Regions from separate parts of the Streptomyces sp. RLB3-17 genome, predicted to be linked through region 4. Evidence: riboswitches for the same ligand, from Rfam matches in the RefSeq annotation. Region 4 holds a riboswitch; each other region holds the start of a gene.
The links. A riboswitch is a leader RNA that binds a small molecule or an ion and turns the genes downstream of it on or off. The one in region 4 is predicted to bind cyclic di-AMP.
Positions count from the first base shown of each region.

Region 1 (3,314 bases), 3.2 Mb from region 4:
CGAACACCTGCGGATCGGCGTCACCGACAGCCATCCGCGCTTTCCCAAACGTCTGCCCGCCGCCGTCCAGCAGGACAACGGGCGCGGCATGGTGATCATCCGCTGGCTGACCGCCGAATGCGGCGGCAGACTCGTCGTCCGGCCCACCCGCGAGGGCGGCAAAACGGTCGCCATCGAGCTGCCCTGGACGGTGCCGGCCCAGCCGGTGACGGCCGGCGGCCCACAAGAGCCTTGAGGAGTGGCTCAGTTGTCGTGTCCGCCCCGTCCGGCGCCTCGCGGCGGGGCCCGGAAGGCCTCGGCCGTCGGCGCCGACCGGCCCCCGGTCCGACGGACGACGGAGATCGTACGGCGCGGATCTCCCGGTCACAGTGACCGCGCCCCCACCGGAGCCGCCGCCGTCCAGCCCACCCTCTCCGGCACGACCGCGCCGTCCGGCCGGTCGGCCGGCGTCAGCCGGGACGAACCGCTCGCCGCGGCAGGGGTCCGTCACCCACGTGGTCGACCCGAAGGCGCCGATCTCCTTCCTCAGCCGGCTGCCGCGGTTCGTGCCCGCGGGGAGTCGGACGGTGAGCGTGCTCACGGTTCTCGGTCCGGTGCTTCTTTCGGAGCCGTCGCTCCGCTGACGACGGCACGGTGCACCAGGCCGGGCAGGAGGCCCCACAGCGCCACACAGACGAGCAGGGTGCCCGCGCCCGAGGCGATCCCGGCGGCGCGTCCCAGCGCCACGTCCACGACGAGCAGCACCGATCCCGTCAGCGCCAGCATGAGCACGCCCATCCCGACCGTGGCAAGGACGGAGGAGACCCGCACGATGGTCGGCTTCGCGCCCTGCCGGAAGAGCGACCTGTGCAGCGCGGCCGGCGCCGTGAAGAGCGCGGCGGCCAGCACGGCCAGCAGGAGGGTGGTGACGTACGTGGCGCGCTGCACCGTGTCGAGGGACGGGAAGCGCGGGGTGAACGCCAGCGTCAGCAGGAACGCGAAGAGGATCTGCACACCGGTCTGCGTGACGCGCAGCTCCTGGAGCAGTTCGCCGAAGTTGCGATCGGCGCGCTCGAGGGGCGTCTCGTTCCGCTCCTCGGAGGAAGGTCGCTCAGCCATGCTGAACGATTAACCGGTTCGTCCGCTTTTCACGCCCGGGGGTGGAACCCCGAGGGGGTGCCGTCCGGCGGCACCCCCTCGGGCAGGTCAGCTGACCCGGCCGTACCAGACGCTCTTCGTCCAGATCTTCTGCAACTTCACGACCTCCCCTGTCTTCGGGGAGTGCCAGATCTTTCCCTTCCCGGCGTAGATGCCGACGTGGTACACGTTCCGGCCCGAGTGGAAGAACACCAGGTCTCCGGCCTTGCGGTGGGACGCGGAGATGTGGTGCGTCTTGTTGTACTGCGCCGCGGCCGTACGAGGCAGCGTCTTGCCCGCCTTCTTGTACGAGTAGAGCGTGAGCCCGGAGCAGTCGAAGCGGCGTGGCCCGGCGGCGCCGTACTGGTACGGGGAGCCCTTCTTGGAAGCCGCGACCTGAAGTGCCTTCGTCGCCAACGTGGCCGCTTCGGCGTCGGATGCGACGCCTGGAACCACGAGGCTGCCGCCCACGGCGGCGAGGGTGAGCGCCGAGGCCGTACCGGCCCGGGTCCACAGCGACGGGACACGATTGAGCGCAGTCATGCGCAACCCTTCGTCAGCCGCCTGTGAAGGATGACCTGTCGGATTCGGGCTGGCGAAGTAGCCCGGCCGCTTGCGCGGCTTCACCCCAAGGACCGCCCGGATCTCTCCGGCGACCCGTCTTGCTGGGTCCTCCACTCCTGCCGATGCACTTCTGTCGACCGGTCATCCGGGCAGCGGCAGGACTCGGCGTCCGCCCGGACCGCCCCGCCGCTGTGGCGGGGGCTTGTCGTCGGAAGGGATCTTCACGCATAGCGGTCGGAAAATCCGAGCGGAACCGGCGATTTGTGGGGTTACTCACCACTCACCCGTTCGGGTGGACCACCCTCTGTTCGGGCGATGTTGGGGACGCCGACGACGCGCCCACCAGCACCGGAGCGTCTCATTCCGCCTCTGGGCTACGCGCGTTGTGCAACTTTTTCGGTTCCCCGAAGGGGCCTGCGACTACTCCATCAGGGGGTACGCCATCTGGTCCGTTTGAACCCCGGGCCGGACGCCCCGCCGACTCGGCGCGCACGGCGACCCGGGGTGCGGATGTGTCAATTGTCGGCGTCGGGGGGCAGGGTGACGCGGGCCGCCCGCCGCTCACCGTCGAGGACGCGCAGGGCCTGCGCCAACGTCGGCGCGTGCACCTCGCTCTCGCCGCGCTGGTGCATCAGCGCGAGGGCGTCCCGCAGCTCGGTGGCCTTGGCGACCAGCGCCTGGGCGGCACGCAGACCACGGTAGGTGTCTCCGGGCCTGGCCGGGTTGATACGGCCCAACAGGTCGACCACGTCGAGGTAACGGTCGATCAGCTCGGCCTCGGCTCGTGTCAGTGCGGGCAGCGGGGGCAGTTCGGGCACCATCGGCGGATCACCTCGCGTCGGGTGTGGCGTTCCTCGCACCGGGCGCGGTGCGCGAGGTCTTGCGGCTGGGGATGATCCCGTCCACCAGTCCGTACGCCAACGCGGCCTGAGCGTCCAGGATCTTGTCCCGCTCGATGTCGGCGGCGACCTGTTCAGGACTCTGCCCCGTGTGCCGTACGAGCATGTCCTCCAGCAGCCTCCGAGTGCGCATCAACTCCTCGGCCTGGAGGGCCAGATCGCTCGCCTGTCCCTGTACCGGCTCGGGAAGTGACGGCTGGTGGATCAGCACCCGGGCCCCCGGCAGCGCGAACCGCTTGCCCGGCGCGCCGCCGGCCAGCAGCACGGCGGCGGCCGACGCGGCCTGCCCCAGGCAGGTGGTCTCCACGTCGCAGCTGACGAACTGCATCGTGTCGTAGATCGCCGTCATCGCACTGAACGAGCCGCCGGGGGAGTTGATGTACAGCGCGATGTCCTGGTCCGGCGCCAGGTATTCGAGGTGCATGAACTGCGCCATCACGTCGTTCGCCGAGGTGTCGTCGATCGGCGTCCCGAGGAACACGATCCGCTCGTCGAGCAGCTTCGAGTACGGATCCAGGGTCCGGTGCCCCGTGCTCGTCCGCTCGGTGAACTCGGGCAGGACATGACGGGCGGACGGTTCATTCATGGCACGCGCCTCCTGTGAAGGGTTCTGTAAAAAATGTACAGGACGTACAGAGCGGCGGAAGGGTGCTCGGCTGACAGCGAAAATCCCCGTGCGCCGCCGGTGGAGAGGGTCGCCTGATCGTGGGAACGGAACGATTTCGGTGGAGCTGA
Region 1 covers NZ_CP041610.2:2,349,993-2,353,306, reverse strand. The annotation lists gene FNV62_RS11055 (ATP-binding protein) at 1-235, shown strand, start outside; gene FNV62_RS11050 (DUF6328 family protein) at 577-1,098, opposite strand; gene FNV62_RS11045 (C40 family peptidase) at 1,186-1,659, opposite strand; cyclic di-AMP (ydaO/yuaA leader) riboswitch at 1,663-1,848, opposite strand; gene FNV62_RS11040 (hypothetical protein) at 2,196-2,501, opposite strand; gene FNV62_RS11035 (ATP-dependent Clp protease proteolytic subunit) at 2,509-3,165, opposite strand.
Region 1: it holds a riboswitch for cyclic di-AMP, as region 4 does, so the genes downstream of both, FNV62_RS11045 (C40 family peptidase) here and FNV62_RS25190 (M23 family metallopeptidase) in region 4, are expected to answer to the same signal.

Region 2 (3,314 bases), 1.0 Mb from region 4:
ACCTGGACGGAACGCTGCTCCGCGGCGACGACACCCTCTCCGACCGGTCCCGGGCCGCGTTGGAGAGGGTGGCCGAGGCGGGCGCCCGACACCTGGTCGTGACGGGGCGCCCGGCGCCGAGAGTACGACCGTTGCTCGACGAACTCGGCGGCGCGGGGCTGGCGGTGTGCGGGCAGGGGGCGCAGCTGTACGACGCGGCGGCGGACCGCCTGCTGTGGTCGGTGACCCTGGACAGGGAACTCGCGGAGACCGCGCTCGGCAAGATCGAGGCGGAGGTCGGGCTGCTCTACGCCGCGGTGGACCAGGACGGCGTGGACGGGCTGACGCTCATCGAGCCGGGGTACGTGATGCCGCATCCGACGCTTCCGGCGGTACGGGTGCATCACCGCGACGACCTGTGGACGGAGCCGATCAGCAAGGTGTTGCTCCGTCACCCGTCGCTGTCCGACGACGAGTTGGCCTCGGCCGCCCGGGGTGTGGTGGGCTCGCTGGCCACCGTCACCATGTCGGGGCCGGGGACCGTCGAACTCCAGCCATGCGGCGTGACCAAGGCGACCGGTCTGGCGCTCGCCGCCGCCCACCTCGGTCTCACTCCCGCCGGCACCATCGCCTTCGGCGACATGCCCAACGACATCCCCATGTTCGACTGGGCCGCCCGGGGGGTCGCCATGGCCAACGCCCATCCGGAGCTGAAGGCGGTGGCCGACGAGGTGACGCTGTCGAACGAGGACGACGGGATCGCGGTGGTGCTGGAGCGGCTGTTCCCGTGCCGGTCGGATCGGTTCCGGGAGTCCGGAGAGCCCGGTGGGTCCCGGCAGCTCTCCGAGTCGCTCCGACCTCATCAGCCGTATCAGCCGCATCAGCCCCGGCAGTCGTACGAGCCCTACCGGCTCAGCCAGCCCCACAGTCCTGTCAGTAGGGGCCGTTGACGTTGTCGATCGAGCCGTACTTCGCCGCCGCGTAGTTGCAGGCCGCCGTGATGTTCGCGACCGGGTCGTAGATGTTCATCGACGTGCCCGGCACGTGGTAGGCCTTGAACGTCGGGTCGATGACCTGGAGCAGGCCCTTGGAGGGGATGCCGGCCTTGGCGTTGGAGTCCCAGTTGTTGATGGCCATGGGGTTTCCGGAGGACTCGCGCATGACGTTGCGGTGGATGCCGTTGTAGCTGCCGGGGATCTTGGCGCGGGCCATGATGTCCAGCGAGTGCTTGATCCATCCGTCGAGGTTGTTCGCGTACGTCTTCGAGGTGGTGGGCGCCGTCTTCGCCTTGGCGGGGATTTGGACGGTTTTGGTGCCCACGGTCAGGGTGAGGCCCGGACGGAGCGTCGTCGGGTCGGGGCCTATGACCGCGCGGTTGGCGGCGTACAGCTTCGCCGCGCCGCCGCTCTTGGGGTACTTCCGCGCGATCTTGGCCAGGGTGTCGCCCGCGGTCACCTTGTACGTGATGAGCTGGACATCGGTGGTGGTGGCGGTGGCGGCCTGTGCGCAGGTCGCCGCCGCGAGCGGAAGGGCGAGTGCGACTCCGCCCATTCCCGCGGCGAGGATGCCCCGAGTGAGCATGCCGTGGATCTTGAAGCTGCGGTGCTTGCCTCGTGCGGACATGGCGAATTCCTCTCCGGCGCCTGCGAGGTGAGCTGTCGGGTTCGGGCGGGAGCTGCCCGGCCGCACGGTGTGTGCGACTTCACCCCTAGCCGTTCCGGTGTCCGGATCGGCGGCTTACCTGGGTCCCCCGCTCCTGCCGTGCGTGTGTGTGGGTGGCTGGGATATTCCGGTCGGCGGCAGGATTGGGCGGTCCGTCCGGATCGACGTGAACGTATGCGAGAGCACATGTCCGGAACAAGCCCTCATTTCCCGGTGTAGATCGCTTTCACCTGTGCAATAAGGGGGAGAAAATGCCCGATTAATCCGGAACGTGACGCTCAACTTGCCTTATGCAAAGGGGGAGTCGTCAAGAGGGGATAAAGGGCCCACTTCGCATGGGAGTGACCCAATTCACTCGACCAAGCAGAAATAAAGCGGCACTGGCGGCAAATCGGACATACGGCTTCGAGTGTCCAGGCCGTTGAGCCCGTAGGCGGAGCCGGGCGTACCTCCCACACGGGCAGGTCCGTGTCGGGGTCGTCGTCGGGGAGCCGGCCGGCGTGGGGCTTGAAGTAGAGGCCGTGGGCCCAGTATTCGGGGAGTTCGTGGCACATCAGGTCCGGGTGGGCCCCGAACTACCGCCCCGCGTAAGCCCTGTTGATCCTCGCCACCGCCTCGGCCCGGGGAATCCCGAAACGCGTGACCATCTCGTCGGTCGTCTCGGCGGTCATCTCGTGGAAGTGCGCGAGCATCCCCTCGTCCAGGGCCATCAGGAACTCATCGGTCCGCGCCATGCTCCTCAGGGGTTGCCCATGCCGCCGCCGGGTCCCCAGTCCGGCGGCGTCCGGGGGATTCTTCTCTCCCACGTCCGATGGAAGACCACCTCGTTGCCGTCCTTGCAGATCAGCTCGTTCGAGGTGATGAACTCCCGCGCGTCGCAGCTGAGTTCGGAGCGTGTCTCGACCCGGGCGTCCCAGGGCAGCTCCGGGCGGTGCAGACGGATCGACCTCGTCGAGCGGGTACGGGCGGAGAGCGGGTCCGACTCGTCGATGGTGTACGTGTCCCGGGCGTCCTCCGTGCATTCCAGGCCGTCAGGGTGGACACGGGTGCCGTCCTGGCGAGGGTCGACCTCCAGACGCCACTCGCCCCTCGCCACGTCACGGGCGACCAGGCGTTCGGGGCGGGGCTCGTCAAGGGTGGCCGCGGACGTCACTCCCAGGGGTTCGGACTGCTCCGGCTCCTCGAAGGTGATCCTCGGGTCCGACTCCCTTGCTCGCACCGGAAGTTCGAGGGAACTGCCCGCCGGGTCCAGGACGAGCCCCGCCGCCGAGCCCGGCTGGGGCCAGATCCACGGCCAGTAGGCGGAGGACAGGGAGAGCCGGATGCGGTGGCCGGACGGGAACGCGTAGCCGGTGGCGGTCAGGTCGAAAACCACGTCCTCCGTAGAGCCCGGTTTCCAGGAGACCGCCTGGTCGGGGCCGTAGCGCGCTGACAGGTTCAGGGCACCCCGGGTCACCAGCGTCGAGGAACCGTCGGCGGCGACGTCGCACACCCTGGCGATCACCTGGCCCCAGGGGGAGTGGGACGTCAGACGGAGGCGGACCCTGGGGCGCCCCAGGATCCAGGTCTCCCCCGGGACCTCGAACTCGAAGCAGACCGATCTCGCGTCCTCCTCCCGCTGGTTCGGCGGCAGGTCCGCGTCGTTCCCGACGGGGCGGAAACGGCCCGCGTCC
Region 2 covers NZ_CP041610.2:6,573,492-6,576,805, forward strand. The annotation lists partial or broken gene FNV62_RS29815 (HAD family hydrolase) at 1-767, shown strand, start outside; gene FNV62_RS29820 (transglycosylase SLT domain-containing protein) at 913-1,602, opposite strand; cyclic di-AMP (ydaO/yuaA leader) riboswitch at 1,607-1,767, opposite strand; gene FNV62_RS55875 (hypothetical protein) at 2,217-2,375, opposite strand; gene FNV62_RS29830 (CocE/NonD family hydrolase) at 2,381-3,314, opposite strand, start outside.
Region 2: it holds a riboswitch for cyclic di-AMP, as region 4 does, so the genes downstream of both, FNV62_RS29820 (transglycosylase SLT domain-containing protein) here and FNV62_RS25190 (M23 family metallopeptidase) in region 4, are expected to answer to the same signal.

Region 3 (3,314 bases), 620 kb from region 4:
GCCGCCCAGGTAGCGGAAGAGGGGGAGGTCGGACGCCTCGGAGGCGGCGTGCGCGACAGCGAGCGAGACGCCGAGGATGGCGTTGGCGCCGAGCGAGCCCTTGTTGTCGGTGGCGTCCAGGTCGAACATCGCCTGGTCGATCAGGCGCTGCTCGGTGGCGTCGTAACCGACGAGCTCCGGGCCGATCTGCTCGATGACGGCGAGGACGGCCTTCTCGACACCCTTGCCGCCGTAACGGTTGGGGTCACCGTCACGCAGCTCGATGGCCTCGAAGGCGCCCGTGGAGGCGCCGGACGGAACGGCGGCACGACCGGTGCTGCCGTCGTCGAGGCCGACCTCGACCTCGACCGTGGGGTTGCCTCGGGAGTCCAGGATTTCCCGGGCTACGACGACGTCGATGGACGGCACGAGCATCTCCTTCTGGGATGTGACGCGGGTACGCGGAGCCTGTGATGGCTTCGCGACATGAGCCTAACCGCCCCGGGGGGATCGGCCAGCCGGTCGCCCACCCCTTGGGCAGAACTGAACGTACACATTGTTCCAGAACGGAACAAAAACGGGTACGGAAATCTGGGTACGAAGCGCTCGGTACGAAACGCTCGGCACGAACTGCCGGATACGAAAAACCCCGCTCCGGTGCGTACGGGGGAACACGCACCGGAGCGGGGAGCCCGTGGGGACGGGGGTGACCCTCACCGGGGCCTCCAGTGTGGAGACCCCTTTTATGAGAGACCTGTCATTCAGCTGGGGTGAAGCTGCCGATCATCAGCTGAGGTGCAGCCGCTGACCCGGGTAGATGACGTCGGCGTCGTCGACGATGTCCTTGTTCAGCTTGAACAGCTGCTGCCAGCCGCCCTTGACCTTCTTCTTCTCGGCGATCGAGCTGAGGCTGTCGCCCTTGACGACCTTGTACTCGCCGTCGCCCTTCTTGACCTTCTTGCCGGTCGGGGTGGAGACGGTCTTCTCGGCGGCCGGGCGGGACGCCGAACGGGAGGCCGCGGTGTCCGTCGAGCGGGTGGTGGCGCTGGTGCTCGGCGAGCTGTTCGACGAGGAGCCGTTCGAGGAGGACGAGGTCGACGGGGCGCTCGCACCGCCGGTGTACGCGGCGCTCGACAGGCCCGTGCCACAGGTCGGCCAGGCGCCCTTGCCCTGCGCGGCGAGGACCTTCTCGCCGACGGTGATCTGCTGGGACTTGGAGGCCTGGTTGGCGGTCGCGGCGTACGCGGTGCCGCCGTACGCGGCCCAGGTGGAGGCCGAGAACTGCAGACCGCCGTAGTAGCCGTTGCCGGTGTTGATGGACCAGTTCCCGCCGGACTCGCACTGGGCGACGGCGTCCCACTCGGAAGTGGTGGCGGCGGAGGCGTTGCCGGCCGCCATCAGCGGAGCGGCGATGGCGACACCGGTGACACCGGCGAGCGTGGCGACACGAGTGGCCTTGGACGGACGGCGGTGCTTGCCCTTGCTGGAAAACAGCATGGAGAGATCCCCTCACCGACGCCTGCGAGGTGAGCTGTCGGGTTCGGGCGGGTGAGTGCCCGGCCGTGCGCGCTGAGCGCTCGGCTTCACCCCAAGCCGCTCCCGGTCAACTACCGGGCGCGGCGCCTACCTTGGTTCCCCCGCTCCTGCCTACGGCGCTGACGCGTCGACTGTTCCCGTACGGCCGTTGGCAGGATTCGGCGTTGACGACCGTCGGGGCCCGCTGTGGCGAGCGGTGACGACCGTAAGCAGTCGATCGGCTGAATTCCAAAGACGATCAGGGCCTTTGAGATCCATCTCTCACTCGCGCCAAACCGGACATTACACGGCGAACCATGACGCGAACTGCCCCTACTTTTCGCCCGATTCAGTACCAACTGCAAGGCTCTGACCGGGAAGGATGAGGTTCGGGTCGACGCCGACCGTCTTCTTGTTCGCGTCGTACAGCTCGGCCCATCCGCCTTGGAGGTCAAGGGCGTCCGCGATGGTCCAGAGATTGTCTCCGGCGCGCACGACGTAGGAGCCGTCGACGACATCGCGGGAGACGCCCGCGCCGCGCGAGGCGTGCCGCCCGGAGGAGTCGTCGCCACGGCCGTCCACGGCGCTGTCGGTGGTGTTCTCGGCCGCGGTACCGCCGCGGTGGCGCCCCGCACCGGTCGTCGCGTTCTCGGACGTACCGGAAGAGTCGCCGCCCTGGCCGGAGTTGCCCGAGTTGCCGCTCTTCGTCGTTTCCGTGCCGGAGCCGCCCACCCCCTGGGCGTCGCCGCCGGTGTCGGCCTTCGTCGTGTTCCCGGCGGCGTTCCCGGTCGCCTTCGACGACGAACCGGACGAAGACGAGCCGGACGAAGACGAATCGGACTTCGAGCCGGAAGAGGTGGGCGGAGTCGAATTCGCAGACGAACCGGACGAACCGGTTGAATCCGATGTACTGGACGAGTCGTTCGCCACGCCCGTGTCGACCAGGATGTCGCCCGAGTTCTTGCTCAGCCCGGAGAGCGGTCCGCAGGTCGGCCAGGGGGTGAGGCCCTGGTCGTCGAGGAGCTTCTCGGCGATGGCTATCTGCTGCGAGCGGCTGGCCTCGTCGGCGCTCGACGCGTAGGTGAGGCCGCCGTACTTCTCCCAGTCCGCCTGGCTGATCTGGAGCCCGCCGTAATACCCGTTGCCGCTGTCGGCACTCCACTGGCCGGCGCTCTCGCACTCGGCGACCCGGTCCCACGTGGTGCCGTCGGCCGCGCTCGCGCTGGTGGCACCGAGCAACGGGATCGCGATGGCGGATCCGGTCACTCCTGCCGCGACGATGAGGGCCGGGGCCTGACGGGGGCGACGATGGCGGCCGTTCCCGGAGAGCATGCGGAAGCCTTTCACGTGACAGCAGGTGACTACGCGACGTGTGAGTCGCGTTGACGAGTGAACGTATCCGCACCCGATCACTTGTCACAAGTCGATGCAGCGTAGATCACGTGAAGATCACAGAGTTGAGTGCGTGTCAGGTTTGAACGCCCGCAGGTGTATGGTCGCCCGCTATCGCGCGGCCGGTACCGGAGGCGTGAACTCCACTGGAAGCGTGCGCAATCCACGCATAATGAGCCCGCCGCGCCAGCGCAAATCGGCCGAATCTCCCGCGAGTTGAAGGTCGGGGAGACGGGTGAGGAGGGTGGCGAGCGCGGTCTGGCCCTCCAGGCGGGCGAGCGGGGCGCCGAGGCAGTAGTGGATGCCGTGCCCGTAGCCGAGGTGTTGGTTGTCACGGCGGGAGAGGTCGAGCGTGTCCGGCCGTTCGAACCGCGCGGGGTCACGGTCCGCAGCCGCGAGGACCACGAGGACGGGGTCGCCGGGCGCGA
Region 3 covers NZ_CP041610.2:4,934,882-4,938,195, forward strand. The annotation lists gene eno (phosphopyruvate hydratase) at 1-414, opposite strand, end outside; gene FNV62_RS22420 (transglycosylase family protein) at 766-1,476, opposite strand; cyclic di-AMP (ydaO/yuaA leader) riboswitch at 1,481-1,689, opposite strand; gene FNV62_RS22425 (transglycosylase family protein) at 1,828-2,826, opposite strand; gene FNV62_RS22430 (cytochrome P450 family protein) at 2,998-3,314, opposite strand, start outside.
Region 3: it holds a riboswitch for cyclic di-AMP, as region 4 does, so the genes downstream of both, FNV62_RS22420 (transglycosylase family protein) here and FNV62_RS25190 (M23 family metallopeptidase) in region 4, are expected to answer to the same signal.

Region 4 (3,314 bases):
CGACTACTTCACCCCGATGGCCTTCACCGCGGGCCCCCTCTTCACGGCCGCGCCGCTCGTGGCCGCCCCGCTCTTCTCGCTGCGCGGCACCGTGCTCACCGGCATCGCGGCGCTCGTCGCGGTGCTCACGATCCACATCCGGCTCGGCATCGTCTTCAAGGTGGACGCGCTCACGGAGGTCGCCACCGTGGCGACCGTCGGCGTGCTGGCCGTGCTCATCAACATCCTCGTCCGCCGCACCGACGAACGACTCGCCTCGGCCCACCAGATCGCCGAGGCGGCCCAGCGTGCCGTCCTGCCGGAACCCGACCAGCGGATCGGCGGCCTCGACGTCGCGGCGCGCTACGAGGCCGCGCAGGCGGGCGCGTTCATCGGCGGCGACCTGTACGCGGTGCAGGACTCCCCGCACGGCGTACGGCTGGTGGTGGGCGACGTACGCGGGAAGGGCATGGACGCGGTGGCCGCCGTCGCGGTGGTCATCGGGGCGTTCCGGGAGGCGGCCGAGCAGGAGGCCACGCCGGAGGCGGTCGCGCAGCGGCTGGAGCGGGCGCTGGCCCGCGAGGGCACCCGGCGCGAGGGCCTCGACGCCTTCGAGGGGTTCACCACCGCCGTCCTCGCGGAGATCACGCACGAGGGCGGCCTCGTCAGGATCGTCAACCGCGGCCACCCGCCGCCGTTGCTGCTGCACGCGGACGGAACGCTGGTCACGCTCGTCGCCGCGAACCCCGCACTGCCGCTCGGCATGGGCGAGTTGGGCAGCTGGCCGGACCGTGCCGAGGAGACGGAGTTCCCGCACGGGGCCACGCTCCTCTTCCACACGGACGGCCTGTCCGAGGCCCGCGACGCGCAGGGGCGCTTCTACGATCCGGCCGCGCGCCTGGCCGGACGGACCTTCCCCGGACCCGACGCCCTGCTGGCCACGCTCGTCGAGGAGGTCCGACGGCACACGGGCGGCGCCCTGACGGACGACATGGCACTGCTCGCCGTACGGCGGCCGTAGCCACGGAAGGGCGCGTTCTTGATCGATGTCACGAGGGGTGATCGGTCGATGCCCCTCCGCATAACAACTGACACACCGTCAAATAACCGCCAGGTAGGGAGGCGCGGCCAACTCGCCCGATTTCCGTCGGTCATGGGCGGTAAGTCCCGGCCAAAAGTGGTTAATGATCAGTACGAACAGCTTGGAATCCGGTACCCGCGTCTATTAACGTTCGATAACGCAGCGCGGTCGTCCCAGCCGTCACAAGAGTCGGCTCCGTGCGCACGCGCCGAATCCCGCAAGGGAACCGGGGAACCACCAACTTGGGGTGAATCGAGCGTCTTTCACGGTGGAGACACCGTGGGTTGACGCGCGTAGGAGACCTTCCTGCTCCGAACCCGTCAGCTAACCCGGTAGGCGAGAAGGAAGGAAAGGAGCACGCCCACGTGGCGTCCAACCGGCCTGCCCAGCCCACTTCGTTCCCGCCGAACGACACCCAGACTTTCGGCTACGCCTACGGCAAGGACGAGGGCCCCTGGGAGGAGTGGAACCCCACCGAGGATTCCATCCGTCCCCTCCGCGGCCGGCACCGCGTCTCCAAGCAGCGCGGCGGAGGACTCGCCCGCAGCTCCACGGTCCTGGGCGTCGGCGTCATCGCCGCCGTCGGCGCGGGCGGCATGGCCACCGCGGCGCCCGGCAAGCCGCCGGTCTCCATCTCGCTGCCCGACTTCTCCTCGGTCACCGCATCGGCCAAGGCGCTGATATCCGACGGCGGTTCCAGCACGCCGAAGGGCTCCGCCACCCCGCTCACCAGCGCCGGTGTGACCAGCGCTGACGCCGCGCAGGGCAACACGGATGCGGGCGAGGCGCTGCGCGCCCGCATCATCCAGCAGGCCGAGTCGCAGCAGGACCAGATCGACAAGGCGGCCCAGGCCGCCGCCGAGTCCGCCGCCGCGAAGAAGGCGGTCGCGCTGGCCGCCAAGCAGAAGGACGACGCCGAGGCCAAGGTCGCCGCCGCGAAGAAGAAGGCGGACGAGGACGCCAAGCAGAAGGCCGAGGCCGCGCGCCTCGCCGAGCTCGCCAAGAGCTTCTCGCTGCCGACCTCCTCGTACACCCTGACCTCCCGCTTCGGCGACGCCGGTTCCATGTGGTCCTCCGGCTACCACACCGGCCTCGACTTCGCGGCCCCCACCGGCACGCTGATCAAGGCCATCCACAGCGGCACGATCACGGAGGCGGGCTGGGCCGGCTCGTACGGCTACCGCACCATCCTCACCCTCGACGACGGCACGGAGCTGTGGTTCTGCCACCAGTCCTCCATCAGCGTCAGCGTGGGACAGAAGGTGGCCACCGGTGACGTCATCGGGCGCGTGGGCGCGACCGGCAACGTGACCGGGCCGCATCTCCACCTGGAGGTTCACCCGGGCGGCGGCAGCGCGATCGACCCGATGGCGTGGCTGCAGAGCAAGGGCCTGAACCCCTGATCGTTCCCAGGGGCCGTATACGGAATATGGCAATCCGGTACGGCTGTTGAAATAAGGCATGACTTCTCTACGCAAGCTCGGCTCCTCCGACCTCGAGGTCTTCCCGCTCTCCCTCGGCGGCAACGTCTTCGGCTGGACCGCCGACGAGGCGCAGTCCTTCGCCGTGCTCGACGCGTACACGGCCGGGGGCGGCAACTTCGTCGACACCGCCGACGGCTACTCCGCGTGGATCGCCGGCCACACGGGCGGTGAGTCGGAGACGATCATCGGCAAGTGGTTCGCCGCGCGGGGCAACCGCTCCGACGTCGTCCTCGCCACCAAGGTCAGTACCCACCCCGAGTACAAGGGCCTGTCCCCGGCGAACATCAAGGCCGCCGCCGACGCCTCGCTGCGCCGCCTCGGCACGGACTACATCGACCTCTACTACACCCACTTCGACGACACCTCGGTGCCGGTCGAGGAGATCATCGGCGCGCTCGACGAACTGGTCCGGGCCGGCAAGGTCCGGGAGATCGCCGCCTCCAACATCTCCGCCGAGCGGCTCGCGGAGTCCGTGGAGTTCTCCGACCGCGAGGGCCTCGCGCGCTACGTCGCCCTCCAGCCCCACTACAACCTCGTCTCGCGCGACACCTACGAGGGCCCGCTCCAGGAGGTCGCCTCCCGGACCGGCCTGGCCGCCGTCCCGTACTTCGCGCTCGCGTCCGGATTCCTCACCGGCAAGTACCGCCCGGGTACGACGGTCGACTCCGCGCGTGCCGAGGGCGCGGGCAAGCACCTCGACACCGAGCGCGGCATCCGCGTCCTGGCCGCCCTCGACGAGGTCGCCGGGGCCCATGACGCCGAGGTCGCCA
Region 4 covers NZ_CP041610.2:5,557,643-5,560,956, reverse strand. The annotation lists gene FNV62_RS25195 (PP2C family protein-serine/threonine phosphatase) at 1-1,000, shown strand, start outside; cyclic di-AMP (ydaO/yuaA leader) riboswitch at 1,257-1,414, shown strand; gene FNV62_RS25190 (M23 family metallopeptidase) at 1,426-2,463, shown strand; gene FNV62_RS25185 (aldo/keto reductase) at 2,522-3,314, shown strand, end outside.